Regions from separate parts of the Streptomyces sp. 142MFCol3.1 genome, predicted to be linked through region 2. Evidence: riboswitches for the same ligand, from Rfam matches in the RefSeq annotation. Region 2 holds a riboswitch; the other holds the start of a gene.

Region 1 (15,428 bases), on a different contig from region 2:
ATGCCCTGCACCGCGTACTGGCCGATGCCGTGCAGCGAGAACACCGATTCGGTGATCACGGCACCGCCGAGCAGCAGACCGAGGTCCATGCCGAAGACGGTGATGATCGGGGTGAGCGCGGCGCGCAGTCCGTGCCGGACCACCACGTTGCGCTCCTGCAGGCCCTTGGCGCGGGCCGTGCGGATGAAGTCCTCGTTCATCGTCTCCAGCATGCCCGAGCGGGTGAGCCGCGCGTAGATGGCGGAGTACAGGAGAGCGAGAGAACACCACGCGGGGAAGAGGGTGTTGGCCCACTGCGCGGGGTTCTCGGTCAACGGGACGTAGGTACGCCCGAAGATCGGCCAGTTGACGGTGAAGAGCAGCAGCGCCAGGTTGCCCGTGAAGAACATGGGCAGCGAGACACCAGCGAGCGCGATACCCATGAAGGTGCGGTCGAAGATCGAACGCGGCTTGAGGGCGGAGATCACACCCGCGGCCACACCGGACAGCAGCCACAGCACCGCGGCACCCGCGGCGAGCGAGAGGGTCACCGGCAGACGCGAGGTGAGGTCCGGCCAGACAGCCTGGTGGGTCTTGAAGGAGTACCCGAAGCACGGCGCGTCGCAGTGCGCCGTGGTGGGACCCAGGTCATAGGTGGCGCCGCTGACGATCCCCTTGATGAAGTGCCAGTACTGGACGTAGACGGGCTGGTCCAGACCGAGGTTGTGCTTGACCGCGATGATGTCGGCCTTCGTCGGGCTCTTCCCGATGTACTGCTGCGCGAGCTGGTCGGCGGTCTGGCCGGCCAGTCTTGGCAGCAGGAAGAAGATGGCGAAGGTGACCGCGGAGACGACCAGGAGCAGGATCGCTGCCGCTGCCGTCCGACGGAGGATGTACGAGATCACGGGGATCGGCGCTGGTGCCCGCGGGCTGAGCCCGCGGGCACCAATGCCTTCACCTGCCTTCCGGGGCTGCTACTTCTTCGTGGTGCCGATGTTGAGGTAGTCGTACTGACCGCTGAAGGCCGCCGTGGAGACCAGGTTGGTCGCGTACTTCGGGCGGGCCAGCAGAACCTTGAAGTAGGTCAGCGGCACCAGGACGGCGTCGTCCATGGTCTTCTTGTCGATCTCGGTGTACAGGGCGTTGCGCGCGGCGTCGTCCTGCGTGCCGATCGCCTTCTCGAGGAGACCGTTGACGTCCTTGTTGTCGTACTGCGACAGGTTGGTGTTACCCGAGGCGCCGATCGCGGAGCCGTTCAGGATCTGCTGCAGGAAGCCGTAGCCGGAGGGCCAGTCGGCACCCCACTGCATCATGATCAGGCCGATGTTCTGCTTCTCGGTGAACTTCGGGACACCCGCGTAGTCGGTGAAGTACTTGCCCGACGGGTACTGCTTCAGGGTGGCGTTGATGCCGGCCTTCTTCAGCGACGCGATGATCGCGGTGGCGGCGTCGATCTCCTGCGGGCGGTCGCTGCGCGCGGAGATGTTGGTGCTGATCTTCGACTTGCCACAGGCCTTGAGCTGGTCCTTGGCCTTGGCCGCGTCACCCTTGTTGCCGGCCGACGCGTAGACGTCCGACTTGGCGTAGCCCGGGATGTCCGGCGGGAGGACCGTGGAGGCGACGTCGCCGCGGATCGGGCCGCCCTCGGCGGTCTGCACCGAGACCTTGTCGATCGCGAACTGGACGGCCTTGCGGCACGCCACGTTGTCGAACGGCTTCACCTTGGTGTTGATCGCCATGTAGACGAGACGGCCACCGTAGGTGTTGTCGGTGTCGGCCTTCTTGGCGGCGGAGCTGAGCAGCTGCGCCTGGGTCGCGGCCTGGACACCGCCACCACCGAGGTCGATCGCGTCGCCCGCGAGGACGTCCTTGTCGATCGTCTCGGCGTTGACCTTCAGGTTGACGACGATCTTGTCCGGGTACTGCTTGCGCAGCGGGTCGGTCTTCGCGTCCCAGTTCTCGTTGCGCACGAGGACGGCCTGCTTGCCGTCGGAGTAGCTCTGGAACTTGTACGAGCCCGAGGACACGATGTTCTTGACGTAGTCGACGCCGTTGTCCTTGGCCTGCGGGACCGGAGCCGTCTGCGGCGAGGCCACCAGGTAGTCGAACTCCTGGAAGGCGGTCTTCAGGTGGAAGACGACCGTGGTGTCGTCCGGGGTCTCGATGGACGAGAGGCCCTTGGCGCTCTTGTCCTTGTAGGGACCCTTGTACTTGTCGCCGCCCACGAGGAACTGCTGGAAGTAGTTCGGGCCGAGGGAGAGCACGTCACGCGCGAAGTTGGAGCGCTCGACCGCGTACTTGACGTCCTTGGACGTGATCGCGGTGCCGTCCTGGTACTTCAGGCCCGCACGCAGCTTGTACGTCCAGGTCTTGCCGCCGTCGCTCGGGACGCCCTTGCTCTCCGCGAGGTCCGGGACAAGGGTGTTGCCCTTCTCGCCGGCGCCGGGCTGGAACGTCATCAGGGGACGGGCGTACAGCCGGCTGAGGTTGTACATGTACGCGTAGTACGTGTTGCCCGGGTCGAAGGAGTCCGGCACGTCGGAGTACTCGTACGTGACCGTGCCCCCCTTCTTGGTGGAGGCGTTGACGACGTCCTTGGTCGCTGCGTTGGCCCCAGCTGATTTGGTGGTGTCGTCGTTCTTGTTGTCATCGGCCTTGCTGCAGCCTGCGACGAGCAGGCTCGCGGAGCCGATGGCCGCAACTGCGGCCAGCGCTGACCTTCGCATGATGGGCGGGTTCCCCTCCATTGTCGGAAACTTGATGGGCTCTCGGTGTGCGTCAGGCATCAACGGCTGCGCGGGTCGAGAGCGTCACGGAGACCGTCGCCGAGCAGGTTGAACGCGAGGACGGTCACAAAGATGGCGAGGCCGGGGACGATCATGAACTGCGGGTCGACCTCGTAGTAGTTGACCGCTTCCCTGAGCATGCCGCCCCACGACGCCTGCGGGGGCTGGATGCCGACCCCGAGGAAGCTCAGGGAGGCCTCGAAGAGGATGTTGGTCGGGATGAGCAGCGTCGAGTAGACGATGATCGGGCCGACCAGGTTGGGCAGCAGCTCCCGGAACAGGATGTACGGGCCCTTGGCGCCCATGCCCCGGGATGCGTCCACGAACTCACGCTCACGCAGGGCGAGGGTCTGGCCTCGGACGATCCGGCCCAGGTAGGGCCAGTTGAAGAAGCCGATCACGAAGATCAGCACGCTCAGGTGGAGCGGGAGCCCTTCGAGGCCGAACGCGCCGCCCTGCAGGGTGGCGGAGATGGCGATCGCGAAGAGCAGGAGGGGGAAGGCGAGGAAGGTGTCCATCAGGCGGCTGATGATCGAGTCGACGCGCCCGCCGTAGAAGCCCGCGACGACGCCCAGGATCGCGCCGATCACGTTCGACAGGATGGTGGCGCCGAAGGCGACGACCAGGGACACCCAGGAGCCCTCGAGGAGGCGGGTGGCGAGGTCGCGACCGAACTTCGGGTCCACACCGAGCGGGTGGTCACCGCTCATGCCGCCCATCCCGCCCTTGGGCAGCGAGGTGTTGGGGTCGATCAGGTCCTGGTTGAAGGCGTTCGGGTCCAGTCCGAGCATCGACTGGATGGGCCGGGCAAGGATGGCCATCAGGATGAGCAGCACGACGATGACACCGCCGGCGACCGCCACCTTGTCGCGCTTGAAGCGCGTCCAGGCGATCTGTCCCAGCGAACGGCCCTCGATCTGCCCCTTGCCGACTCCGGCAAGCACAGCCTCTGGCTGTGCTTCCGATGCCGCCGCGGTGGTCTCGATCGGTGCGGTCACAGTGACCCGACCCCTCTCGCCGGTGGTGACCGGCCTACGCCTGCCGCTGTCTGCGGCTTGGTTCACTTGCGTGCCGGGAGGTCGGCCGCAGATGGTGCGACCTGGTGACCCGGCTGATCGTTCGACTTGCACTCGCTCACAGGATCGATGACCCCATGTCTGCGGGGCGAGTCTTCAGTGCCGCCACGATCACGTGCCAGGTCTGATGGAGAAAGTATGCGCAACCGTGATGCTCTTAGGGGGATTCCGTTATCCGAACAGTGGGTAACGCGAGGCGGACGGGGGGCAGTTGCGCCAGAAGGGGCGATGACGCCCTCTTTCGGCACGCCTCCTCCCTAAACCGGACAAGCAGCCCTTACGCCGGTTCCCGTGCAGGTCAGACGTGAGCCACTGCCGCGGGGAACCCCTCCCCGACCGGCGATCCGCGGGTGGCGGCCCGCCGGTGTGCGCCGTCAGTATCCGCCGCGGGCCTGCGGATAACCGTAGCCACCCGCCATCGGCGCCTGGGCCGGGGCCGCGTGGGCCTCACGGTCGTAGAACGGCCGGGCGTTGACGCGCAGCCACATGGCCACCGGGTCGTACTCGTCGGACATCGCCACGGTCGAGACGGGCAGCCCGTCGGGGACCGCGCCGATGGACTGCTGCATCATGGCGCGCACCGAGTCGACCGCGGGCGGCGAAGTGTCGTACACGTCAAGGCCGATGGCGAGATAGGGCGCGCCGAGCGCCGGCTGCACCCAGGCGCGGCGCAGCGACCGCACGGCGGAGGTGCGGTGCGCGTTCTGCGTGAGCAGGGCGTAGAACTGCGGGATCTCGATGCCCGGTTCGGACAGCCGCAGCGGTCCGGCGGGCTGCCGCTCCAGGCCCGCGGCGATGCGCCGCAGGTCCAGCCAGGGGATGCCCACGCCGCCGCCGGGCGCGTGCGGATTGAGCCAGAGGCCGAAGTGGTCGGGGTAGAGGGTGCGGGCGACGTCGAGGCCGTCGACCACCTCGTACGAGCGGTTCCAGCCGCTGGCCGAGAGCTCCTGCGCGGAGGTGACGCACGGCGCGTACCCGAAGCCTTCCACTTCCATGTTCCCGTACTGGGCGTCCGGGGAGCCGGCCTGGCCGTGCCACAGCAGCATCCAGACCTGACCGGACGACGGGGTCGCGAGCGCGCGAAGGAGCGCCTCGTAGGCGTCGTAGCGCCCGGGGGTCACCTGGCGCAGCATGTGCTCGACCTGCCCGGCCGCGGCCGTGCCCGACGCGCTCACCCTCAACCGCCCCTTCGCGAACAATTCACGACGAACTCATCCAATACGCCCGAGCCACCGGTGACGAACCTGCGTCAGCACCTCGACCGAGCCATGAAACCAGCTTAAGCGGCGATCCTGACAGCGACTTGACGCACGGCGTCACGGGTCTTCGGGGTGTCACCGCTCACGCTCGTGCCGGGGTCAGTGCTCGCGCTGGTAGAAGGGCCGCACCTGGGTGCGCATCCAGTCGCCCACCGGGTCCTGGGCGACGTCGAGGAGAACCAGGTTCACGGCGTGGCCGACCGGGACCCGGCCCAGGGCACGGCCCAGGGCGTCGAGCGGGAGGGTGCGGGCGTCGCCCTCCCACTGGGAGAGCTCGACGCCGACGAACATCACCGGGTCGCCGCCCTCGATGCTGGCCAGGCAGCGGCGGGCGCTGAGCACGACGCCGGTCCCGGCGAACTCGGCCGACGCGGCGGACAGGAAGTCCACCGGGTCGTCCTGCCAGTCGGGCTCGAACAGCCGCACCCGGCCACCGCTCGCCGGCCCGTCCAGCGGGGTCCGCCCCGCCCGGCACAGCTCGGCCACCGCGAGGGGCGGCAGCGGCACGCCGACGACGCCGTCCGGGTTGACCGCGATGCCGACCTGGGGCGGCAGGCCCCGGGCGAATTCGACGGCGGGCGCGATCGTGTAGGACAGATGACCGCCGGTGACCTGGCGGAACTGCTCCTCTGAGCTGAACACGGGGACGTACGCCTGGCCCTCGATCTCCAGCGTCGGCAGGTCGAGGGGGCCGCTGTGCGGACCGCCGCCGTTCGGCAGGGGCACCCAGACGAAGCTGCGGCCGAGGACCTCGACGATACGGGCACCGGCCGAGGGCACGCCGAGCGAGGCGGACAGCACCTCCTCCAGCTCGTTGCCGGGCCATCCGCCGTGCGGATGGGGGTGCGCCTGTGCCGGGAAGTCCATCTGTCTACCGCCTGCTTCGAACCACTGTTCCGGCTGGAAAGATTAGTCGGCGTCGGTGACGGCCCGGCCGTCGAAGTCGATCCGGCGCAGCACGTCCGCCGCCTCACGGTCGATGAGCACCGCCGAGCCGCAGCCCTCGGGCAGGTCGCCCTTCTCAACGGCGCGCAGCAGCCGGGTCACGGCTCCGCGATGCCGCGCGAAGGCGTAGCGCGAGACACCGCGGCCCCGGTCGCGCTGCCCCCGGAGCGCCGTGCCGGGCGGGACGTCGAGCAGCAGCAGATGCAGCGAGCCGCCCCGGCGCCGGGCCTCGCGGGCCAGCCAGCGGCGCACCCAGGCCTGCGTGCCGCAGTCGTGCACGACGACGCCGGCGCCGGAGCGCAGCGCGCGACGCAGGCCCGCGTAGTGCGCGAGGCGGACGAAGGGGCGGTAGACCGCGTACGGCAGCCATCGGGCCGTCCCGGCGTCCCAGCGGTCACGGGTGTCCTGGGAGTCGATGCGCGGGCCCGTGACGGCACGGCGCATCAGGGTCGACTTGCCGCTGCCGGGCAGCCCGGTGACCACCACGACGTCGGACGACCCGAAGAGCAGGCCGTGCGGGCTGTGCCCTGCGCGGGCCCTGAGGTCTCGGACGACGGCCGCCGGGAGCGGTCCGCACGCCTCCCGGGCCGGGGCGCCGGGCTGCTTGGGCAGGGCAATTCCCGAGGTCGTCGCGTACGCCGTGGTCCTGTTCACCGTGATCGTCCTCCCCTTGGGTGTGGAGTCCCATCCCCGTCGAGTGTAAAGAGAAGGTAATGCGTGGTCTCTCTCGTTTCCGTACTCGGACTGCCACAGGCCGGTTACAGATGCGGAGTGCCCCGATCGGACGGCGCGTGCAATGATGTGCGCGCCAACTGCATACCGGCCGCTTGAATCCGCGCGGGAGAGTCCTGGGGGCCGAGTCCCCGGGCGCCGAAGGAGCAAGTCCCTCCCTTGAATCTCTCAGGCCCCGTTACCGCGCGGGCGAGGCACATCTGAAAAGCGGGCCGCTGACCAGTGGCTCCACCCAAGGTGCAAGTCATGACCACCGTTTCGTGGGGTCGTGGCGAACCTCTCAGGTTCCGATGACAGATGGGGAGGAACGACCTCGCCGTCATGTCTTGGGAGCCCCACCGATGAGCAGCAACGCACCCCGTCACACCGCGCTCGATGCCCTGCATCGTTCGCTCGGCGCGACGATGACCGACTTCGCAGGCTGGGACATGCCCCTGCGGTACGGCTCCGAGCGCGACGAGCACCTCGCCGTCCGCACGAAGGCCGGACTGTTCGACCTCTCGCACATGGGCGAGATCACCGTCACCGGGCCGCAGGCCGCCGCCCTGCTGAACTACGCCCTGGTCGGCAACATCGCCTCCGTCGGCGTCGGCCGCGCGCGCTACACGATGATCTGCCAGGAGGACGGCGGCATCCTCGACGACCTGATCGTCTACCGGCTCGCCGAGACCGAGTACATGGTCGTCGCCAACGCCTCCAACGCCCAGGTGGTCCTCGACGCGCTCACCGGGCGTGCGGACGGGTTCGACGCCGTGGTCCGCGACGACCGCGACGCGTACGCGCTGATCGCCGTGCAGGGCCCCGAGTCCCCCGGCATCCTCAAGTCGCTCACCGACGCGGACCTGGACGGCCTGAAGTACTACGCGGGCCTGCCGGGCACCGTGGCCGGCGTCCCGGCGCTCATCGCCCGCACCGGCTACACCGGTGAGGACGGCTTCGAGCTGTTCGTGGCGCCCGCGGACGCCGAGCGGCTGTGGCAGGCACTGACCGAGGCGGGCGCCCCCGTCGGCCTCGTCCCCTGCGGCCTGTCCTGCCGCGACACGCTGCGCCTGGAGGCCGGCATGCCGCTGTACGGGCACGAGCTGACCACCTCGCTGACGCCCTTCGACGCCGGGCTCGGGCGGGTCGTGAAGTTCGAGAAGGAAGGCGACTTCGTGGGGCGCAAGGCCCTGGAGGCCGCCGCCGAGCGGGCCGAGAAGAACCCACCGCGGGTGCTCGTCGGCCTGATCGCCGAGGGCCGTCGCGTGCCGCGTGCCGGGTACACCGTCGTCGCCGACGGCACGGTGATCGGCGAGGTCACCTCGGGCGCCCCCTCCCCGACGCTGGGCAAGCCGATCGCGATCGCGTACGTCGACGCCGCGCACGCGGCGCCCGGATCCGCCGGGGTCGGCGTGGACATCCGCGGCAGCCACGAGCCGTACGAGGTCGTGGCCCTGCCGTTCTACAAGCGTCAGAAGTAGGCACCGGGCGCGCGACGGGCGCCATGGGCACCGGAAGGAAGCGGACCGAGCGAGCGCCGCGGGGGTACCCGTGCGCGTTGGTGCGTGACCTGTGCCCCGGCGTGCCGTCTCGTATCCCATGACCACCCCTCCCCCGGGTTTCCGGCTTCGTCCGGGCTCGGGGTACCCCCGACATCAGCAGTCCCCCGCGTACAGGAGAATTCAGGCCATGAGCAACCCCCAGCAGCTGCGCTACAGCAAGGAGCACGAGTGGCTGTCGGTCGCCGAGGACGGCGTCTCGACGGTCGGCATCACCGAGTTCGCGGCCAACGCGCTCGGCGACGTCGTCTACGCCCAGCTTCCGGAGGTCGGTGACACGGTGACCGCGGGCGAGTCCTGCGGCGAGCTGGAGTCGACCAAGTCGGTCAGCGACCTCTACGCGCCGGTCACCGGCGAGGTCGTCGAGGCCAACCAGGACGTGGTGGACGACCCGTCGCTGGTGAACTCCGCCCCGTTCGAGGGCGGCTGGCTGTTCAAGGTACGCGTCACGGACGAGCCGGAGGACCTCATGTCCGCGGACGAGTACACCGCTTTCACCGCCGGCTGAGGAGTCACCGCATGTCGCTTCTGAACACGCCCCTTCACGAACTGGACCCGGACGTCGCCGCCGCCGTCGACGCCGAGCTGCACCGGCAGCAGTCCACCCTGGAGATGATCGCGTCGGAGAACTTCGCTCCGGTCGCGGTCATGGAGGCCCAGGGTTCGGTCCTCACCAACAAGTACGCCGAGGGCTACCCCGGCCGCCGCTACTACGGCGGCTGCGAACACGTCGACGTGGTCGAGCAGATCGCCATCGACCGCGTCAAGGCGCTCTTCGGTGCCGAGCACGCGAACGTGCAGCCGCACTCGGGCGCCCAGGCCAACGCGGCCGCGATGTTCGCGCTGCTCAAGCCGGGCGACACGATCATGGGTCTGAACCTCGCGCACGGCGGGCACCTGACCCACGGCATGAAGATCAACTTCTCCGGCAAGCTGTACGACGTGGTCGCCTACCACGTGGACGACGAGACCGGCCAGGTCGACATGGCCGAGGTCGAGCGCCTGGCCAAGGAGTCCCGGCCGAAGCTGATCGTGGCGGGCTGGTCGGCCTACCCGCGTCAGCTCGACTTCGCGGAGTTCCGCCGCATCGCCGACGAGGTCGGCGCGTACCTCATGGTCGACATGGCGCACTTCGCCGGCCTGGTCGCCGCGGGCCTGCACCCCAACCCGGTGCCGCACGCCCACGTCGTCACCACGACCACCCACAAGACGCTGGGCGGCCCGCGCGGCGGTGTGATCCTCTCGACGGCCGAGCTGGCCAAGAAGATCAACTCCGCGGTCTTCCCCGGTCAGCAGGGCGGCCCGCTGGAGCACGTGATCGCGGCCAAGGCCGTCTCGTTCAAGGTCGCCTCCTCGGACGAGTTCAGGGAGCGCCAGCAGCGCACGCTGGAGGGCGCCCGCATCCTGGCCGAGCGCCTCGTCCAGGACGACGCGAAGGCCGTCGGCGTGGACGTCCTGTCCGGTGGCACGGACGTGCACCTGGTCCTGGTGGACCTGCGCAACTCCGAGCTGGACGGCCAGCAGGCCGAGGACCGCCTCCACGAGGTCGGCATCACGGTCAACCGCAACGCCATCCCCAACGACCCGCGTCCGCCCATGGTCACCTCCGGCCTGCGCATCGGCACGCCCGCCCTCGCCACCCGCGGCTTCGGGGCCGAGGACTTCACCGAGGTCGCGGACATCATCGCCGAGGCGCTCAAGCCGTCCTACGACGCCGTGTCCCTGAAGGCCCGCGTGTCCGCTCTGGCGGACAAGCACCCGCTGTACCCGGGCCTGAAGTAATTTCGTACGCTTTCTGTCGTACGTTTTGGTTCGTACGGTCCCCTTCGTACGAACGTCCGGGGCACCGCGCACACTGGAAACCGAGCGCGGTGCCCCGTTCCATGCAGTCCCCGCAGTCCCTGCACCACCTCCACCGGACAACGGCGTCCGGCGCGACCACCAAGGAGTTCCCGTGGCCATCTCGGTCTTCGACCTGTTCTCGATCGGCATCGGCCCGTCCAGCTCCCACACCGTGGGCCCGATGCGCGCGGCCCGCATGTTCGCCCGCCGTCTGCGCAACGAGGGACTGCTCGACCAGGTGACCTCCATACGCGCCGAGCTCTACGGCTCCCTCGGCGCGACCGGTCACGGCCACGGCACCCCCAAGGCGGTCCTGCTCGGCCTGGAGGGCGCCTCCCCGCGGACCGTGGACGTCGAGGGCGCCGACGAGCGCGTCGAGGAGATCAAGTCCTCCGGGCGGATCAACCTGCTCGGCGAGCGGGAGATCGGCTTCGCCTTCGACGACGACCTGGTCCTGCACCGCCGCAAGGCCCTGCCGTACCACGCCAACGGCATGACGGTCTTCGCGTACGACGCCTCCGGCGGCCTCGTGCTGGAGAAGACGTACTACTCCGTGGGCGGCGGCTTCGTCGTCGACGAGGACGCGGTCGGCGAGGACCGCATCAAGCTCGACGACACCGTCCTGAAGTACCCCTTCCGCACCGGCGACGAGCTGCTGCGGCTGACCCGCGAGACCGGTCTGTCGATCTCCGCGCTGATGCTGGAGAACGAGCGGGCCTGGCGCACCGAGGAGGAGATCCGCGAGGGGCTCCTCGGCATCTGGCGCGTCATGCAGGCGTGCGTCTCACGCGGCATGACCCGCGAGGGCATCCTGCCCGGCGGCCTGAAGGTGCGCAGGAGGGCCGCCGTCTCCGCCCGCCAGCTGCGCGCCGAGGGCGACCCGCTGGCCCACGCCATGGAGTGGATCACCCTCTACGCGATGGCCGTGAACGAGGAGAACGCGGCGGGTGGCCGCGTCGTCACCGCCCCCACCAACGGCGCCGCGGGCATCATCCCGGCCGTCCTGCACTACTACATCAACTTCGTGCCGGGCGCGGACGAGGACGGCGTCGTCCGCTTCCTGCTCGCCGCCGGCGCCATCGGCATGCTCTTCAAGGAGAACGCCTCCATCTCCGGCGCCGAGGTCGGCTGCCAGGGCGAGGTCGGCTCCGCCTGCTCGATGGCGGCGGGCGCCCTCGCCGAGGTCCTCGGCGGCAGCCCGGAGCAGGTCGAGAACGCCGCCGAGATCGGCATGGAGCACAACCTGGGCCTGACCTGCGACCCGGTCGGCGGCCTCGTCCAGATCCCGTGCATCGAGCGCAACGGCATGGCGGCCGTGAAGGCCGTCACCGCCGCGCGGATGGCGATGCGCGGCGACGGCTCCCACAAGGTCTCCCTCGACAAGGTCATCAAGACCATGAAGGACACCGGCGCGGACATGAGCGTCAAGTACAAGGAGACGGCGCGCGGCGGCCTGGCGGTCAACATCATCGAGTGCTGAGGGAGAAGGCCCTGACCAGTGCGTCGGCGCAAGCCCAGGACGCGCACCGGCGCTGGTGCGCCGACGGTGGCGGTCGCGTCGGCATCCCTGCGCCGGACCTGAACTCACCTCACCGTGCCGGTCCGAGCGGGTCCCGGCCCGTCACCGGGGGACGTCGTGGTCTTCCGGCAGCGGGCCCGGCGCCATCGCCGTCGAGCGGCCAAGGCTCACCCCGCACACGTGGACGCCGTCAGCGCACAGACCTTCACCTGCACGGATACCGTAAGGAGCCTCGCCCCTCATAGTGGATTGACTATTCCACAAATCGCGCTACGCTGTCCCCATGGCACGCACCAGGGAATTCGACATCGATCAGGCGATAGACCGTGCCATGGACCTGTTCTGGCGCCGGGGCTACGCCGAGACATCCCTGCAGGACCTGCTGAAGGAGCTGTCGATAGGCAGCGGCAGTTTCTACGCGGCCTTCGGCTCGAAGGATCAGCTCTACATCCGCTCCCTCGACCGCTACGTCTCCCTCCAGGGCAGCGACCTGGAGAGGGTCCTCGACGAGACGCCCGAGATCCGGCCCGCAGTCCGCAAGGTGCTCACCTCCATGATCGAGGCGGACCTGGCCGACCCCACGCGCGGCTGCCTCGTGGTCAACACCGCCGCAGAGTGCGGTGACCAGCCCTCGGCAGCGGACCGCGTCAGCACCGCGATCCGGCAGGTCGAGTCCTTCCTCGCCGGCGCCTTGGAGCGGGCACAAGCGAAGGGCGAGATCTCTCCGGAGAAGAACCCGAGGGAATTGGCCAGGTTCCTGACCACGTTCATCCAGGGGATCCGTGTCGTCGGCGGAGCACGCATGGGGAGGGAGTTCACGGAGGACGCCCTGTCCACGGCGATGCGCGCACTGGACTGATCACCGCAGCAAACCCCACCGCCTCCCGCCCGCGATTCACCCTGCCACTCACCCTGCCACCATTATGTATTGGTCAATCCAGAAAGGGACCGTCATGGAACTGCACCTCAAGGACAAGGTCGCCGTCGTCACCGGAGCCAGCAAGGGCATCGGCCTGGCCGTGGTCGAGAAGCTGGCCCGAGAGGGCGTCAAGGTCGTGGCCGGCAGCCGCTCCTCCACTCCCGAACTGGACGCCCTGGCTGCCAGCCACGACGTCACGGTCGTGGCGGTCGACCTGTCCACCGCAGAGGGAGCGGAGACCCTGATCCAGCAGGCCGTGGAGCGTCACCATCGCCTGGACATCCTCGTCAACAACGTGGGCGCCGCCGAGCCCCGCGAGTCGTTCCTCAAGGTCAGCGACGCCGACTGGCGCCGAATCTTCGACCTGACCTTTTTCAGCGCCGTCCGCGCCAGCCGTGCAGCCCTTCCCCACCTGGTCGCGACCGGCGGCGCGGCGATCGTCAACATCAGCTCGATCAACGCTCGACTGCCCTTCCCCATGGTGGTCGACTACTCGGCGGCCAAGGCCGCGTTGACCAACCTGAACAAGTCGCTGTCCGAGGAGTTCGCCCCTCAGGGCGTTCGCGTCAACGCGATCGCTCCCGGACCGGTCCGCACGCCGTTCTGGACCGCTCCGGGCGGCTTCGCCGACGCCACCGCCGCGGCCGCCGGGACCACCGCGCAGGAGGCGCTGGACGTGGTCGTGCCGCAGAGCATGGGCATCAGCTCCGGCCGGATCACCGAGGCGCACGAGGTCGCCGACCTCACCCTCTTCCTCGCCTCCCCCCTCGCCGCCAACATCACGGGAACGGAGACCGTCATCGACGGCGGCCAGATCAAGACACTCTGACGCCCGCACAGGGCACGGCATCCGGCCGACGCGGCCGATGCTCCGGCCTGCCCCGCGTCGGGTGCCGACACCCGGCATCGGGCGGCCGGCGCCTCCCCGCGCCACGACAAGGCCACCCCGGACCACAGGGCTGTGCCCGAAAAGGCGACGTGGGTGGTCAGAGAATTCTTCCCTACCGCGGCCCGCTCCCACGTCATGCCGCGTGCCAGCCCTACGGCCGGTCACGGAGCCCGTAATGTTTACTATTCAACTTACAACGCAAGTGGAGACACACATGTCGGTCGACGACCCGATCACTCCTGAGCCGCTTCTTCAGCTCGGCCTGGGCTTCATGGCTTCCAAAACGCTTCTGAGCGCAGTGGAGTTGGGCGTCTTCACGGCGCTGGCCGGCGGCGGCCGCGACCGTGAGTCCCTCGCCTCCGAGGTGGGCCTGCACCCCAGGTCCTCCGCGGACTTCCTCGACGCCCTGGTGTCACTCGAGGTGCTGACCCGCGACGAGGACGGCACCTACCGCAACACCCCCGCCGCGGACCTGTTCCTGGACCGGGCCAAGCCGTCGTACGTGGGCGGCATCCTCGAGATGGCCAACACCCGTCTCTTCGGCTTCTGGAACAACCTCACCGACGCACTGCGGACCGGCACCCTGCAGAACGAGGTCGCACACAGCGGTGCCCCGTTCTTCGCCACGCTCAGCCAGGACCCCGTCGCCTGGCGCAACTTCCTCAACGGCATGAACGGCGTCAGCACTCCCCTCGCCGCCGCGCTCGCAGCCGACTTCGACTGGACCGGCCGCCGCCACGTCATCGACCTCGGCGGAGCGCTCGGCGCGGTGCCGGCCGCCGTCTTGCACTCCAACCCGGACATCACCGGCGCCGTCTTCGAGCTTCCCCCCGTGGGCCCGGTGTTCGAGGAGTTCGTCGCGGCCCACGGTCTGACCGACCGCCTCACCTTCCACGGCGGAGACTTCTTCTGCGACCAGCTGCCCGAGGCCGACGTCTACGTCATGGGGCAGATCCTCCACGACTGGAACCTGGAACAGCGCCGGTTCCTGCTCAAGAAGGCCTACGACGCCCTGCCCGAGGGCGGCACACTCATCGTGTACGACGCCATGATCGACGACGAGCGCCGGCACAACACCTACGGCCTGATGCTGTCGCTCAACATGCTCATCGACACCGAGGGCGGATCGGAGTACACGGTCGCGGACGCCACCCAGTGGCTCCAGGCCGCCGGCTTCACCAAGGTGGAGGCCCGCCATCTCATCGGCGGCTACACCGCCGTCTACGCCACCAAGTGAGCGTGGGTCCCACCAGCCAGCGTTGACGAGCGGCACACGAACGGCCCCGCCACGGACCGCTGTTCGACCTGCTGTCGCAGCGGCCGCCCGGAACACGACACGGGCGGTCGCCGCTGCGCACCACGGCCGCTGACACTCGGCTCGAAGATGTGCTCGCCCACCCGTGTGCCCCCAGCGGCGCAACCGTGCCGGCCCCACGGGTCCGGCACTCCGGCCGCACGCGGCCAGGAGCCGGGCGGCGGACGAACGCGAACGCCGGCGCCGCCCACGCGGCCGGCGCCTCCCGACGGATCGGCATGGCCCGCCCGAACGCCGCGCCGAAGGCAGCAGCCGACCGGTGGACGTCCGGGCCCAACCCCGCCAGAAGCGGCAGCGCGGCCACCCGCGGGGCCGCATTGCGTCGACACCACTGGCCAGACCCGGGCCGACGGCCTCTCCGGCACCCCGCACGGGGATGGGAGGGCCCGCCGGAGGGAAAGCGGAGGCTAGCGCACCCGCGCACCCCCTGCCCCCCACGACCCCAGGGAGCCCCCATGCTGCGAGGCGTCGACGTCAGCGCCTATCAGTCGTCCGCGTACGGAACCGACGGCCTCTCCTTCGTCTTCGTCAAGGCGACGGAAGGCCGTTCCTACGTCAATCCGAAGCTGACCGCGCAGGTGAAAACGGCGCGCGACGCCGGATGCGTGGTCGGGTTCTACCACTTCCTG
Region 2 (15,428 bases):
TTCGGATGGGCGTTCGCAGGGTGGGGTACAACCCTGTATTGGTGGGCAGGAGTCCTCTACGTGGTACAGGTCCGCCGGCTTGTCAGGGCGGACGCCATGGCCGATTGAGCTCGGCCCGACTCGGTAGCGAAGACGCTCCGATGGCCCGCGCTCGAAATTTGCGGGACAATCTGGACGGGTGAAGTCGGCTAGACCGTCGTCTCTTCAAGGAGGACGCTTCCGACATGAAGGCCGTCGTGATGGCCGGAGGCGAAGGCACACGCCTTCGCCCCATGACCTCGAGCATGCCCAAGCCGCTCCTGCCTGTGGTGAATCGCCCGATCATGGAGCATGTGCTCAGGCTGCTGAAAAGGCATGGGCTCAGCGAGACCGTCGTTACCGTTCAGTTCCTGGCGTCACTCGTCAAGAACTACTTCGGCGACGGCGAAGAGCTCGGCATGGAGCTCACTTATGCCAATGAGGAGAAGCCACTCGGTACTGCCGGGAGCGTCAAGAACGCCGAAGAGGCGCTGAAGGACGACGCTTTCCTCGTGATCTCCGGTGACGCGTTGACCGACTTCGATCTCACGGAGCTCATCAATTTCCACAAGGAAAAGGGCGCGCTCGTCACCGTCTGCCTGACGCGCGTGCCGAATCCGCTGGAATTCGGCATCACCATCGTGGACGAAGAGGGCAAGGTCGAGCGCTTCCTCGAGAAGCCGACCTGGGGTCAGGTCTTCTCCGACACCGTGAATACGGGCATCTACGTCATGGAGCCCGAAGTCTTCAGCTACGTCGAGGCCGATGTGCCGGTCGACTGGTCCGGTGACGTCTTCCCACAGCTGATGAAGGAAGGCAGGCCCATCTACGGCTATATCGCCGAGGGCTACTGGGAGGACGTCGGCACCCACGAGAGCTACGTGAAGGCGCAGGCCGACGTCCTGGAAGGCAAGGTCGAGGTCGAACTCGACGGCTTCGAGATCTCCCCCGGCGTATGGGTCGCCGAGGGGGCAGAGGTGCACCCCGACGCCGTGCTGCGGGGACCGCTCTACATCGGCGACTACGCCAAGGTCGAAGCGAACGCCGAAATCCGCGAACACACCGTGGTCGGCTCCAACGTCGTCGTCAAGAGCGGTGCCTTCCTCCACCGGGCCGTCGTGCACGACAACGTGTACATCGGTCAGCACAGCAACCTCCGCGGCTGCGTCATCGGCAAGAACACCGACATCATGCGGGCCGCGCGGATCGAGGACGGGGCCGTCATCGGCGACGAGTGCCTCGTAGGCGAAGAATCGATCATCCAGGGCAACGTCCGCGTCTACCCGTTCAAGACCATCGAGGCCGGTGCCTTCGTCAACACCTCGGTGATCTGGGAGTCGCGGGGTCAGGCGCATCTCTTCGGCGCCCGAGGGGTCACCGGAATCCTGAACGTGGAGATCACTCCGGAACTCGCCGTGCGGCTCGCCGGCGCCTACGCGACAACCCTCAAGAAGGGCTCCACGGTCACGACGGCCCGTGACCACTCCCGAGGTGCGCGAGCGCTGAAGCGCGCGGTGATCTCGGCACTCCAGGCCAGCGCCATCGACGTACGCGACCTGGAGAACGTGCCGCTGCCGGTGGCCCGGCAGCAGACCGCCAGGGGCAGTGCCGGCGGCATCATGATCCGCACCACACCAGGGGTGCCGGACTCCGTCGACATCATGTTCTTCGACGGCCAGGGCGCCGACCTGTCGCAGGGCGGACAGCGCAAGCTCGACAGGGTCTTCGCGCGGCAGGAGTATCGGCGCGCGTTCCCCGGTGAGATCGGGGACCTGTACTTCCCGGCCAGCGTCTTCGACTCGTACACCGGATCACTGCTGAGGAACGTCGACACCACCGGGATCGCGGAATCCGGGTTGAAGGTCGTCGTGGACGCCTCGAACGGCAGCGCCGGGCTGGTGCTGCCCAGCCTCCTCGGCAAGCTCGGGGTGGACTCGCTGACCATCAACCCCGGTCTCGACGAGTCCAGGCCGACGGAGACGGCGGACACCCGGCGGGCCGGGCTGGTGCGCCTCGGCGAGATCGTCGCGTCGGCCCGCGCCGCGTTCGGGGTGCGCTTCGACCCGGTGGGCGAGCGGCTCTCCCTCGTCGACGAGAAGGGGCGGATCGTCGAGGACGACCGCGCGCTGCTGGTCATGCTCGACCTGGTGGCGGCGGAACGGCGTAGCGGGCGGGTGGCGCTCCCGGTGACGACCACGCGGATCGCCGAGCAGGTGGCCGCGTATCACGGCACGCAAGTGGAGTGGACGACCACGTCGCCCGACGACCTGACACGGGTCGGCGGCGAAGAGTCGACGATCTTCGGCGGGGACGGGCGCGGCGGCTTCATCATTCCCGAGTTCAGCAGCGTGTTCGACGGCGCGGCCGCCTTCGTACGGCTCATCGGGCTCGTGGCACGGACCCAGCTCACCCTGAGCCAGATCGACGCGCGGATTCCGCGGGCGCACGTCCTCAAGCGTGACCTGGCGACTCCCTGGGCCGTCAAGGGCCTCGTGATGCGCCGTGTCGTGGAGGAGGCCGGAGACCGGTTCGTGGACACCACCGACGGCGTACGTGTCGTGGAGAGCGACGGACGCTGGGTGATGGTACTCCCGGACCCCGCGGAGGCCGTCACACATCTGTGGGCCGAAGGCCCGGACGACGCCTCCGCGGAGGCCCTGCTCGACGAGTGGGCGGCGGTCGTGGACAGCGCCGGCCGGTAGCACGCGCGCGTGCCGGACAAGTGCCCCCAAGGGGGCCTGTCCGGCACGTCGGTGGGGCCATTCGGAGGTAGCACCCACGACGTGCGACGATGTGCGGCATGCCGCAGCAGCCCCCCGTTCGGAGCAGCGCTCCACGCCCCCCGCGCCCGGACGCCTCCATGTCGCTGCTCACCAACGTCATGGACCACAGCCTCGACGACGGATACGCCGAGGCAGCCGCCCGCAAACAGGCCGAGGGCGCCGGCGGCATGCCGAAGACGGTCCGGGCGAAGCTGGGGCTCGCCGTCGGCCTCGTTCTCGCGGCCCTCGTGGTCACCGTGGGCGCGGCGAACGCACGCATAGCCGCCCCGGTCGTCGCCAAGGAGCGCCAGGAGCTCATCGACCGGGTCGAACGCGAGACCAGGACCGCGGACAAGCTGGAGAGCACCGTCGACTCCCTGCGAGCCGACGTGAACGCCCGGCAGCGTGAGGCGCTCAAGAAGAGCGGCGGTGACCAGGCCGACCTGGTGAGCATCCTGTCGGGCGCGACCGATGTGCACGGCCCGGGGGTGAAGCTCGTCGTGAACGACGCCAAGGAAGCCAGTACGGGGGGCGGCGGGAACCCGCGGGAGACCTCCGGGTTCTCCGACACCGGCCGCGTCCGCGACCGTGACATGCAGCGCGTCGTCAACGGCCTGTGGGAGTCGGGCGCGGAGGCCATCGCCATCAACGGACAGCGTCTGACAGCCCTGTCGGCGATCCGTGCCGCGGGAGACGCGATACTGGTCGACAACAAGCCGCTGGTGCCGCCGTACACGGTGCTCGCGGTGGGGGACGGCAAGCGCCTCAGCACCAGGTTCCAGAACAGCGCCGACGGGTTGTATCTGCATGCGCTGCAGGAGAACTACGGCATCCGGACCGGCATTTCCGTCGAGGACGACATCCGGTTGTCCGCCGCACCGAGTGTGATCGTACGTACAGCACAGCCGAGCACAGAGAAGGGCACATCGTGATCGCCGTACTGGGCCTCGTCGTGGGAGTCGTGGCCGGACTGTTGGTCCGGCCCGAGGTTCCGGCGGTCGTCGAGCCTTACCTCCCGATCGCCGTCGTGGCGGCGCTCGACGCCGTGTTCGGCGGTCTGCGGGCGATGCTCGACGGGATCTTCGACGACAAGGTCTTCGTGGTGTCGTTCCTGTCGAACGTGGTCGTGGCCGCGCTGATCGTCTTCCTGGGCGACAAGTTGGGCGTCGGCGCGCAGCTCTCCACGGGTGTCGTGGTCGTCCTCGGCATCCGCATCTTCTCCAACGCCGCGGCGATCCGTCGGCACGTGTTCCGGGCGTGAGGCCGATGAGCAACGAGGACGAGAACCCCCAGGCTTCCGAGAACCCGAAGCCCTCCGAGAGCGAGCGGCCCGTCGAGGGCCGGACACCGCCCGAGGAGCGGAGGCCCGCCGCGGACCCCAGGTCTGCCGGGGAGCGCAGGCCAGCCGCGGACACCACCTCTGCTGCGGACCCCAGGTCTCCCGAGGGGCGGAGGCCTGTCCAGAACCCCGCTTCCTCCGGGAACGAGGGGCGCGCGGAGGACCGTCGGCCGGCAGGGAACCCCACGCCGCCTCAGGCTCCCCAGCAGCCCCGGCCTGCCCAGTCGACTCATCCAGTTCGGCCTTCTCAGCGCTTCCGGCTGCCCGAGGACGCGGAGGGGCCACAGCCCGCGGGACCGACGCAGAGCGCCCAGCAGCCGCAGTCCGCGCGACCGGCGCAGGGCGCCCAGCCGCCGCAGCCGGGAGGGCCGGCTCAGGGTCCGAGGCAGTCGCAGCCGGTCCGCCCCCCTCAGGGTGCTCAGCCCGGGCGCCCGGTGCAGCCAGGACAGGGGGGCCGGCCCGCGCACCCGGCTCGGCCGGCTCAAGGCACGCAGCAGCCGGGTTCCGCGCAGCAGCCCCGCCCTGCGCAGCGGCCGGGTCCTGCCCAGCAGCCGCGTCCGGTACAGCAGTCGCAGTCGGCGCGGCCGCCGCAGCCCGTCCGGCCCTTCGATAGCCCGCAGCCGTCCAGGAACTCCGAGCCCCCGCCCAACGTCCTGCCGTCCGGCGCTCCGGAGAACCGGCTGCGCAAGGAACTTCCCCAAGAAGTACCCGCCGCGGCTCATTCCGGAAATTCCGGCTCACATCAGGATGAAGAGGGCGCAGGGCCCTCGATGACCGGACGTCAGCGCCTGGTCGACGGACTGTGGCCGCCGCGTGTGTCGCGTGCCCAACTCATCGTCGCCCTGCTGCTGTTCGGCCTTGGATTCGGTCTCGCCGTCCAGGTCGCCTCCAACAGCGACAGCGGCAGCGCCCTGCGCGGAGCACGTCAGGAAGATCTCGTACGCATCCTCGATGAACTCGACAACCGAACTCAGCGTCTTGAGGACGAGAAGCAGGGTCTCGAAGATCAGCGCACCGAGCTGGAGAACAGCTCGAACCAGGCGGAGGAGGCTCGCAAGCAGACGGTCGAGAAGGAGAAACAACTCGGCATTCTGGCGGGCACCGTGGCGGCGCAGGGGCCCGGCATCACCGTGACGATCGACGATGCGAAAGGGACGGTCAAGGCGGACATGCTGCTCGACGCGGTCCAGGAGCTGCGCGCGGCCGGCGCGGAGGCGATCCAGGTGAACGGCGTACGCGTCGTCGCCAACACCTTCCTGAGCGATTTCGACGGCGGAGTGAAGGTCGACGGGAACAAGATCGCCCAGCCCTATCGTTTCAAGGTCATCGGCAAGCCGCAGGACCTGGAGCCGGCGCTGAACATCCCCGGAGGTGTGGTGCAGACACTGGAGAAGGAGCAGGCCACCGTGACGGTGGACCGTGCGACCAAGATCGTGGTGGACGCCTTGCGACCGGCGAAGCGGCCTGACTACGCTCGGTCGTCCTCCCAGTGAGCCGGGGTCGCATGAGGGTCGTCCGGCGAGGGCATGAGGTTGCGGGGGGTCGGCGCACCGATTGGGTGGTGCGTGGTGGAAACTGTCTGGTGGATACGGACGTTGTGAGGATGTCCGGGTCGACCGGTGTGTTCAATCAGGGTTCGTCCTGCCCCACGGGCGGGTCTGTTTCGGTCAAGGGGAATCGCCCGTGAAGTTGTTTGCGAAGTTGTTCGGCAAGAGCGCGCGAGAGGGCAGCGGTGACAACGCCACCGCCCGGCACCGTGCACCGCGCCAGGGAGACGCGGAGGCCCACGGCGGCGACCGCCCGCTGTTCCGTGACCAGGTCGCTGGTCCGGGTGGTGACAATTCCGGTGGTCAGGGCGCGCCGTCTGTTGACCCTGCCCAGTCCGGCCGCATAGGTTTCGGGGATCCGTCAACCTCAGGTGCGGGTGGAGGGTTTGCCTCCGGCCCGTATGCGTCCCATGCCCCCGGTGGGCAGCCGCGGCAGGAGGATCCGTCCATGGCCCTGGTGTGTACGAGGTGCGGTAACCGCAACGCCGAGAACAGCCGGTTCTGTTCCAACTGCGGTGCGCCGCTGCGGGGCGGCGCCGAGCGTCCGTCCGAGACGACGTCCACGATCTCCATCTCCGGCATCGAGGCCTACGACGCCGAGGTGACGGGTCAGACGCCGTCGCCGATGCTCTCCCCGGAGGCGCAGGCGGCCGTCGACGCGCTGCCGCTCGGCTCGGCGCTCCTGGTGGTGCGCCGCGGCCCGAACTCGGGCAGCCGCTTCCTGCTGGACGGCGAGCTGACCACGGCGGGGCGTCATCCGCAGAGCGACATCTTCCTGGACGACGTGACGGTCTCGCGTCGCCACGTGGAGTTCCGGCGCGCGGCGGACGGCTCGTTCACGGTGGCCGACGTCGGCAGCCTGAACGGCACGTACGTCAACCGCGAGCGGATCGACCAGGTAGCTCTGGCGAACGGTGACGAGGTGCAGATCGGCAAGTACCGGCTGGTCTTCTACGCGAGCCAGCGGGCCATCTGACCCTCCCCCAGACTCCGTCAGGGGGGACCCCAGGGAAGGTCCATGCTTCAAAGACCGAGCGGCGGTGCCGGCAGCGGTACCGCCGCCACGGACAATGGGCTGATGAGCATCGGTGTGGTGCTGAACGCACTGCGCGACGAGTTCCCCGAAGTCACCATCTCCAAGATCAGGTTCCTGGAGTCGGAGGGGCTCGTCGAGCCGCGACGGACCCCCTCGGGGTACCGCAAGTTCAGTGCCCACGACGTCGAGCGCCTCGGGCACGTCCTGAGGATGCAGCGGGACCACTATCTGCCCCTCAAGGTGATCCGCCAGCACCTGGAGGCCCTGGAGCGCGGTGAGCCCGTGCGTCTGCCGTCCGCGGGCCGTCAGCGCGACGCGGGGGACGGCGAACCCCTGGGCGACTTCATGGGCGAGCCCGAGGCGCCCACGGCGGCCCGTGTGGGCCGTGCCGAGCTGCTGGCCGCCGCGGAGATCGACGAGCGCGACCTGGCGGAGTGGGAGTCGTACGGGCTGATCGCACCGCTGGCGGACGGCGTGTACGACGCCGAGGCGGTGACCGTCGCGAGTCTGGTCGTCGAGCTGGGGCGGTTCGGGATCGAGCCACGCCATCTGCGTGCGATGAAGGCCGCCGCGGAGCGTGACGCGGGGCTCGTCGACCAGGTGGTGGCCCCGCTGCGGCGCCATCGCAACCCGCAGACGCGGGCGCACGCGGAGGCCCGTACCAAGGAGCTCGCGGGGCTCACGGTGAAACTGCACGCGGCGCTCGTGCAGACCGCGCTGGGCGTACGACTGCCCTGAACCGGGGCGTCGGCCGGGGCTCCGGATCGTCCACCCGTTCTGTGCCCGACTACCCAAACGTCCCGGGCACGGCCTAGGGTTGCTGTGTGAACGAGCTCGATGTCGTAGGTGTCCGGGTCGAAATGCCCTCCAACCAACCGATCGTGCTTCTGCGTGAAGTGGGAGGCGACCGGTACCTCCCCATCTGGATCGGACCGGGGGAGGCGACCGCGATCGCCTTCGCCCAGCAGGGCATGGCCCCCGCACGACCGCTGACCCACGACCTGTTCAAGGACGTGCTGGAGGCCGTGGGTCAGGAGCTCACCGAGGTACGCATCACGGACCTGCGTGAGGGCGTCTTCTACGCGGAGCTGGTCTTCGCCAGCGGGGTCGAGGTCAGCGCACGGCCCTCCGACGCCATAGCGCTGGCACTGCGCACCGGAACGCCGATCTACGGCAGCGACGGCGTGCTCGACGACGCCGGCATCGCGATCCCGGACGAGCAGGAGGACGAGGTGGAGAAGTTCCGCGAGTTCCTCGACCAGATCTCGCCCGAGGACTTCGGCACCAACAGCCAGTGAGGCCCCGCCACCGCCCATCGGCGGTGTCCGCGCAGGTGCGCCGGTCCCGGCGGCAATTGCCCGTGGCCAGTGTGGTGCGCCGCGGGCCGAGCGGGGAGCATTCGGCTAGCCTTTCCCCGCGGTGGGGCACGAGAAACCACTCTTAGGGTGATTATCACTCGGCGTGCCGAGTGTGGCGATCGTTGACGCACCGGTGGTGACTGCCTACCGTCGAGAAGGCAGGTCAAGGACGGAGGTCGGCGTGAGAAACAGCGGCGACGGTACGGCTGGGGGTGCCCCCGGACACGGTCTGGGGGAGAGCGGCCCGTACCCTCCCACCAGCGCTCGGCTCCGCTCGAGCAGGGGGTACCCCGACCACGGCAGCACGGGCGAGCATGCTCCGATGCGGCCGACGGCGGTGCCGGACGAGGCAGGGGCCGTTTCCGAGGAGATCGGCTACCGCGGTCCCACGGCATGTGCCGCCGCGGGCATCACCTACCGGCAACTGGACTACTGGGCGAGGACCGGGCTCGTCGAGCCGAGCGTGCGGCCCGCCTATGGATCCGGGACGCAGCGGCTCTACAGCTTCCGTGACGTCGTCGTCCTTAAGATCGTCAAGCGGTTCCTCGACACCGGCGTGTCGCTGCAGAACATCCGCACCACGGTGCAGCACCTCAGGGAGCGCGGCTTCCGGGACCTGGAGCGGATGACGCTGATGAGCGACGGCGCGACCGTCTACGAGTGCACCTCGCCCGACGACGTCCACGCGCTGCTCCAGGGCGGCCAAGGGGTCTTCGGGATCGCCGTGGGAGTGGTGTGGCGGGACGTCGAGGGTGCCCTGTCGCAGCTGCACGGAGAGCGTGTGGACACCGGCGAGACGCTCGTCGGGCACAACCCCGCGGACGAGCTGGCGCGACGGCGCAACCGGGCTGTGTGACCCCCTGAGCGTCCCCGCGCGAGGGGCGCGCCGCTCCACGGGCCGTCCCGTGAGCGGCGGGCCTCGCAGGGGCATTGTCAGTGGCGTGGTGCAGCATCGGACATGTGAGAACCGCGCCCACCATCCTGCATCTCGACATGGATGCCTTCTTCGCCTCGGCGGAACAGGCGTCCAAGCCGAGCCTGCGCGGAAAAGCCGTCGTCGTGGGTGGGCTCGGACCGCGTGGAGTCGTCGCCACCGCGTCGTACGAGGCCCGGGTCTTCGGTGTCCACTCGGCGATGCCCATGGCCCAGGCCCGCCGCCTCGCACCGAACGCCGCGTATCTCGTGCCCCGCTTCAGCCTCTACAAGGAGGTCAGCGAGCAGGTGATGGCGCTGCTGCGGGCCCTGTCGCCCCTGGTGGAGCCGCTGAGCCTGGACGAGGCATTCGTGGACCTGGAAGCGGGGGGCGCGGCCTGGGACGCGGGCTCCGCACGGCTCGCCGGGGTGAAGCTGCGCGCGGACATCCGTGCCGTCACGGGACTCACGGGATCGGTGGGGCTCGCCGCGTCCAAGATGCTCGCGAAGATCGCCTCGGAGCAGGCCAAGCCCGACGGACTGGTCCTGATAGAGCCCGGCACCGAGCGCGCGCTGTTGGGGCCGATGTCGGTGCGGACGCTGCCCGGCGTGGGTCCCGCGACCGGGGACCATCTGCGGCGGGCCGGGATCACCACGGTCGAGGAGATCGCCGAGGCCGGCGAGGACGAGCTCGTACGGCTGCTGGGAAAGGCGCACGGACACGCGCTGTACGCGATGGCGCTGGCGCACGACGAGCGGCCCGTGGTCGCCGAGCGGGAGACGAAGTCCGTCTCGGTCGAGGACACCTACGACGTGGACATCCACGACCGGATGCGGGTCGGTCTGGAGGTGCAGCGGCTCGCCGACCGCTGCGTGCAGCGGCTGCGCGGGGCGGGACTGTCGGGGCGGACCATCGTCCTGAAGGTGCGGAGGTACGACTTCTCGACGCTCACCCGGTCCGAGACGCTGCGGGGGCCCACGGACGATCCTGCGGTCGTGCGGGAGGCCGCCGCGCGGCTCCTGGAGGCCGTGGACACGACCGGTGGCGTCCGGCTGCTGGGGGTCGGAGTCTCCGGGCTCGCCGACTACACACAGGAGGACCTGTTCGCGCAGGCGCAGGCCCATGCCGCGGCGGAGGAGCTTCCCGACCAGGAGCACCCCGCCTACGAGGGGTCACGCGAGTCCGGGGCATCACCGGAGGCGCTCGCCGAGCGCCGGTGGCCCGCCGGGCACGACGTGCGGCACGCCGAGCACGGGCACGGCTGGGTCCAGGGCAGCGGCCTGGGTCGGGTCACGGTGCGGTTCGAGACGCCCTACTCCGCGCCGGGGCGGGTCAAGACGTTCCGGACCGACGACCCCGAGCTGGAGCCGGCCGATCCGCTGCCCCTGGTCGTTCCGGTGGTCGTCCCGGACGCGTCGGAGCATCCAGGTCAGGGCTCGTCCGAGCCCGCGACCTTGCCGAAGTCACGGTCCGGCGGAGGCGGGGAGGGGGCCGCCACGTCGAGTCCGTAGTGGTGGTAGAGCTGGAGCTCCTGCTCGGGCGAGAGGTGCCGGCCCACGCCGAAGTCGGGAGCGTCCTTGATCAGAGCCCGGTCGAAGGGGATGCGCAGGGCCCCTTCCACGAGTTCACTGGGCTCAAGGGGCACGAAAGCGTCCCTGCTGAAGAGGCCGGTGCGTATGGCCGCCCACTCCGGTACGCCGGTCGCGTCGTCGAGGTACACCTCGTCGATCGTGCCGATCTTGGTGCCATTGCGGTCGAACGCCTTGCGGCCGATCAGGTTGCGCGGATCGATGTCGGTCTGCACGGGCCCTCCACTTGGTCGCAACTCATTCGTAAGCACTACAAAAGAGCACATTCAGGCAGGCGGCCACTCGAAGGATCGTGTCCTGTCCTCGCTGGTAGGCTGACAGCGGCTGCTGACCCCGTGCGGGAGAGTCCTCCAGACTTCATCGGAGGCGCCGAAGGAGCAAATCCTCCCCGGAATCTCTCAGGCTCACGTACCGCACGGACGAGGTCACTCTGGAAAGCAGGGCGGTCGCCGACGGCTTCCGCTCTCACCGACGGTGAAAACCGGCACGTCGGACGGGCCGGTGAAGCTCTCAGGTTGAGATGACAGAGGGGGAGGCCGTCGGGGTACCCGTGCCGGGGTGCCCCTCGAAGGTCGCGTCAGACCAGGAGGCCTCCGCAATGACCGCCCACCGCATTCCGCTCTCCGAGCTCGAACAGGGAATCCCCTTCGAGCAGCGCCACATCGGGCCCGACATCGAGGCCAGGGCCAAGATGCTCGCCCACGTCGGATACGGCTCGCTCGACGATCTGACGGCCGCCGCGGTGCCGGACGTGATCAAGAATGCCGAGGCGCTGAAGCTTCCCGGCGCGCGTACCGAGGCGGAGGTCCTCGCCGAGCTGCGTTCCCTCGCGGACCGCAACGAGGTGCTCGGTTCGATGATCGGCCTCGGTTATCACGGCACGTTCACGCCGCCGGTGATCCTGCGCAATGTCATGGAGAACCCGGCCTGGTACACCGCGTACACGCCGTACCAGCCGGAGATCTCGCAGGGCCGCCTGGAGGCGCTCCTCAACTTCCAGACCGTCGTCGCCGAGCTGACCGGGCTCCCGACCTCGGGCGCCTCGCTGCTCGACGAGGGCACCGCCGCCGCCGAGGCGATGGCGCTGTCCCGGCGCATGGGCAAGAACAAGAAGGGCCTCTTCCTGGTCGACGCGGACGCCCTGCCGCAGACCATCGCCGTCATCGAGACCCGAGCGGAGCCGACCGGCGTCGAGGTCGTCGTCGCCGACCTCAGCGAAGGCATCCCGGCCGAGATCGCCGAGCGCGACATCAACGGCGTACTGCTCCAGTACCCCGGCGCCTCCGGTGCCGTACGCGACATCAAGGCGGTCGTCGACCAGGCCCACGAGCTCGGCGCGGTGGTCACCGTGGCCGCCGACCTCCTCGCCCTGACCCTGCTCACCTCGCCGGGTGAGCTCGGCGCCGACATCGCCGTCGGTACGACGCAGCGCTTCGGTGTGCCGATGGGCTTCGGCGGTCCGCACGCCGGCTACATGGCGGTCCAGGAGAAGTTCGCCCGCAGCCTGCCCGGTCGCCTGGTCGGTGTGTCCGTCGACGCCGACGGACACAAGGCGTACCGCCTCGCACTGCAGACGCGCGAGCAGCACATCCGGCGGGAGAAGGCCACCAGCAACATCTGCACCGCTCAGGTGCTGCTCGCCGTGATGGCCGGCATGTACGCCGTCTACCACGGCCCCGACGGTCTGCGGACCATCGCGCGACGCACCCACCGGTACGCCACCGTGCTCGCCGCGGGTCTGACGGCGGGCGGGGTCGAGGTCGTGCACGGTGCGTACTTCGACACACTGACCGTACGGGTCCCGGGCAGGGCCGCGGAGATCGTCGCCGCCGCCCGCGAGCACGGCGTCAACCTCCACCAGGCGGACGCCGACCACGTGTCGATGTCCTGCGACGAGACCACCACGCGCCGTGAGCTCGGCGCCGTGTGGAGCGCGTTCGGTGTCGAGGGCGACGTCGAGGCGCTGGACGCCACCGCCGAGGACACCCTGCCGGACGCGCTGCTGCGCACCGACGACTACCTCACCCACCCGGTGTTCCACCAGTACCGCTCCGAGACCGCGATGCTGCGCTACCTGCGCAAGCTGTCCGACCGCGACTACGCGCTCGACCGCGGCATGATCCCGCTGGGCTCATGCACGATGAAGCTCAACGCGACCACGGAGATGGAGCCGGTCACCTGGCCCGAGTTCGGCCAGCTGCACCCCTTCGTCCCGGCCGAGCAGGCACAGGGCTACCTCACGCTGATCACGGAGCTCGAGGAGCGGCTCGCCGAGGTCACCGGGTACGACAAGGTCTCGCTCCAGCCCAACGCCGGTTCGCAGGGCGAGCTGGCCGGTCTGCTGGCCGTCCGCGGCTACCACCGGGCCAACGGCGACGAGCAGCGCACCGTCTGCCTCATCCCGTCCTCCGCGCACGGCACCAACGCCGCGAGCGCCGTGATGGCCGGCATGAAGGTCGTGGTCGTCAAGACCGCGGACGACGGCGAGGTCGACGTCGAGGACCTGCGTGCCAAGATCGAGCAGTACCGTGACGAACTCGCCGTACTGATGATCACGTACCCCTCGACGCACGGAGTGTTCGAGGAGCACGTCGCCGACATCTGCGCGCAGGTCCACGAGGCCGGCGGTCAGGTCTACGTCGACGGTGCCAACCTCAACGCGCTGGTGGGTCTTGCCAAGCCGGGGCACTTCGGCGGTGACGTCTCGCACCTCAACCTGCACAAGACGTTCTGCATCCCGCACGGCGGCGGCGGCCCGGGCGTCGGCCCGGTCGGCGTGCGCGCGCACCTGGCGCCGTACCTGCCCAACCACCCCCTGCAGCCCGCGGCCGGTCCGGAGACCGGTGTGGGCCCGATCTCGGCCGCTCCGTGGGGCTCCGCGGGCATCCTGCCGATCTCCTGGGCCTACGTCCGGCTCATGGGCGGCGAGGGCCTCAAGCGCGCCACGCAGGTGGCCGTGCTGTCCGCGAACTACATCGCCAAGCGTCTGGAGCCGCACTACCCGGTGCTCTACACCGGTCCGGGCGGGCTGGTGGCGCACGAGTGCATCATCGACCTGCGCCCGCTGACCAAGGCGACCGGCGTGAGCGTCGACGACATCGCCAAGCGCCTGATCGACTACGGCTTCCACGCGCCGACGATGTCGTTCCCGGTGGCGGGGACGCTGATGATCGAGCCGACCGAGTCCGAGGACCTGGGCGAGCTCGACCGGTTCTGCGACGCGATGATCGCGATTCGCGCCGAGATCGAGAAGGTCGGCTCGGGTGAGTGGGCGGTCGACGACAATCCGCTGCGGGGCGCCCCGCACACCGCCGCCGCGCTCGGTGGCGAGTGGACCCACGCGTACTCGCGCGAGGAGGCCGTCTTCCCGGCCGGTGTCTCGGCCGCGGACAAGTACTGGCCGCCGGTGCGCCGCATCGACCAGGCGTACGGCGACCGGAACCTCGTCTGCTCCTGCCCGCCGCTGGACGCCTACGAGGACTGATCGACACGGCGGACGCGGGCGGCTACGAGGAGTAGTCGCCCACGGACATGCGTCGGGGCCGGTTCGGAGAGTACGTCTCCGGGCCGGCCCCTCGTGTGTCCGGGCCGCGTGCCTGCGACCCGTGGTGCCTCAGGCGGCCGTCATCACCTGTGCGCTGCCCAGGGGGCGGTGGGGGGCGATGATCTGGCCGTCGGGCAGGAGCTCACCGGTGTCCTCGAAGAGCAGAACGCCGTTGCACAGCAGGCTCCATCCCTGCTCCGGGTGATGCGCCGCGAGACGGGCGGACTCCCGATCGGCTGACTCGGCTGACGGACACGGTGGCTGGTGCTGGCACATGGATGGGATCTTTCGCTGGGTCGAGATGTGAGTGATGGCTGTGGTGTCTGTCCCGCGGCTCGATGAGGTCATGGCCGCCCCCCGTTGGTGTGTGGTCTGGAAACCAGTGTTGCTCTACGGACGTCAATCCGCAGGGATTTCGCGGCACCGCTTCTTACAGGTTGATGACGCATCACCCGTGCGGACGGTTCATCCCAACTGCACTGTCTCTTCGGGTGGTTCGGGGTGGCCGAATAGGGCTAGTCCGGTCGGGGCGCCGGGCATGTCCTGCCTCGTACGAGCGCCGTGGAGCACCGACGAGCGCGCTCGCGCGGCGGTCTGGGACGGGCGGCGCGCAGCGGCGTGCCCCGCGGCCGGCGGAGCAGCGGCGGGGCACGGGAGCCGGTGCCTGTCGTGCGCGGTTCGCGAGGGTGTCCGCCCGTGCGGGCGGGGTGGTCGCGGTCCTACGCGGGCGTGATGAGCAGCGGTGCGGGAGTGAGCCGGTGGGTGAGCACCGGCAGCAGCTCGGCGACGCTGTGCGGACGGTGTGCGGCGATGCCGGGCGGCGCCGGAGCCAGCGGGACGAGGAGGTCGGTGGCGACGGGGAGTCCGGTGGCGGCGTCCGCGGTGCAGTCGCCGTGCAGCCAGAGCGTGAGCATGTACAGCTCGGGCACGGACAGCAGGCGTGCCTGGTACGGCTGCTGCATGGACTCGGCCTGACGCACCGCGCGTTCGGTCGCGGTGATGTACGGGCCCTCGAAGAAGCGGGAGAACGCCCAGCCGTCGGGCGTCAGCATGGTGTCGGCCGCGGCGACCGCGCGGTCGCCGCTGCGGATCAGGAAGCGCCAGCCGGCGAGCCGGGTGGCAGGCGCGCCCTCGGGAGTGGTCCGGTCCAGGACGTGCACGGGCAGCGGGAGTTCGGGTGTGACGGGCCCCTGGGCCAGACGCAGGGACGGGGTGCGGGCCTCGCGGACTGCGGTGGGGGAACCGAGTGCCATGAGGACGGTGCGAAGGGCGGGCGCGGGAGCCGGGGGGACATGCAGCGGCATGGTGGGTCGCCTCTCATT

Evidence for each region. Region 2 has a riboswitch for glycine ahead of gcvP (aminomethyl-transferring glycine dehydrogenase). Riboswitches for the same ligand answer to the same signal wherever they lie in the genome.
Region 1: linked by a shared signal. The riboswitch ahead of gcvT (glycine cleavage system aminomethyltransferase GcvT) and the one ahead of gcvP (aminomethyl-transferring glycine dehydrogenase) in region 2 are both predicted to bind glycine.

Annotation. Positions count from the first base shown of each region.
Region 1 covers NZ_AUKV01000045.1:48,171-63,598, forward strand. The annotation lists gene H305_RS0139385 (ABC transporter permease) at 1-884, opposite strand, end outside; gene H305_RS0139390 (ABC transporter substrate-binding protein) at 954-2,726, opposite strand; gene H305_RS0139395 (ABC transporter permease) at 2,765-3,763, opposite strand; gene H305_RS0139400 (enhanced serine sensitivity protein SseB C-terminal domain-containing protein) at 4,216-5,016, opposite strand; gene H305_RS0139405 (enhanced serine sensitivity protein SseB) at 5,200-5,967, opposite strand; gene H305_RS0139410 (AAA family ATPase) at 6,010-6,705, opposite strand; glycine riboswitch at 6,874-6,971, shown strand; gene gcvT (glycine cleavage system aminomethyltransferase GcvT) at 7,119-8,237, shown strand; gene gcvH (glycine cleavage system protein GcvH) at 8,446-8,823, shown strand; gene glyA (serine hydroxymethyltransferase) at 8,835-10,097, shown strand; gene H305_RS0139430 (L-serine ammonia-lyase) at 10,270-11,637, shown strand; gene H305_RS0139435 (TetR/AcrR family transcriptional regulator) at 11,960-12,535, shown strand; gene H305_RS0139440 (SDR family NAD(P)-dependent oxidoreductase) at 12,630-13,424, shown strand; gene H305_RS0139445 (methyltransferase) at 13,699-14,721, shown strand; gene H305_RS0139450 (glycoside hydrolase family 25 protein) at 15,255-15,428, shown strand, end outside.
Region 2 covers NZ_AUKV01000006.1:328,224-343,651, reverse strand. The annotation lists gene H305_RS0111485 (CDP-alcohol phosphatidyltransferase family protein) at 1-108, shown strand, start outside; gene H305_RS0111480 (mannose-1-phosphate guanyltransferase) at 225-2,720, shown strand; gene H305_RS0111475 (DUF881 domain-containing protein) at 2,810-3,712, shown strand; gene H305_RS0111470 (small basic family protein) at 3,709-4,041, shown strand; gene H305_RS0111465 (DUF881 domain-containing protein) at 4,773-5,612, shown strand; gene H305_RS50470 (FHA domain-containing protein) at 5,674-6,642, shown strand; gene H305_RS0111455 (MerR family transcriptional regulator) at 6,685-7,440, shown strand; gene H305_RS0111450 (bifunctional nuclease family protein) at 7,527-8,000, shown strand; gene H305_RS0111445 (MerR family transcriptional regulator) at 8,242-8,916, shown strand; gene H305_RS0111440 (DNA polymerase IV) at 9,021-10,484, shown strand; gene H305_RS0111435 (PRC-barrel domain-containing protein) at 10,403-10,777, opposite strand; glycine riboswitch at 10,891-10,986, shown strand; gene gcvP (aminomethyl-transferring glycine dehydrogenase) at 11,161-14,046, shown strand; gene H305_RS0111425 (DUF5999 family protein) at 14,176-14,382, opposite strand; gene H305_RS0111420 (hypothetical protein) at 14,826-15,410, opposite strand.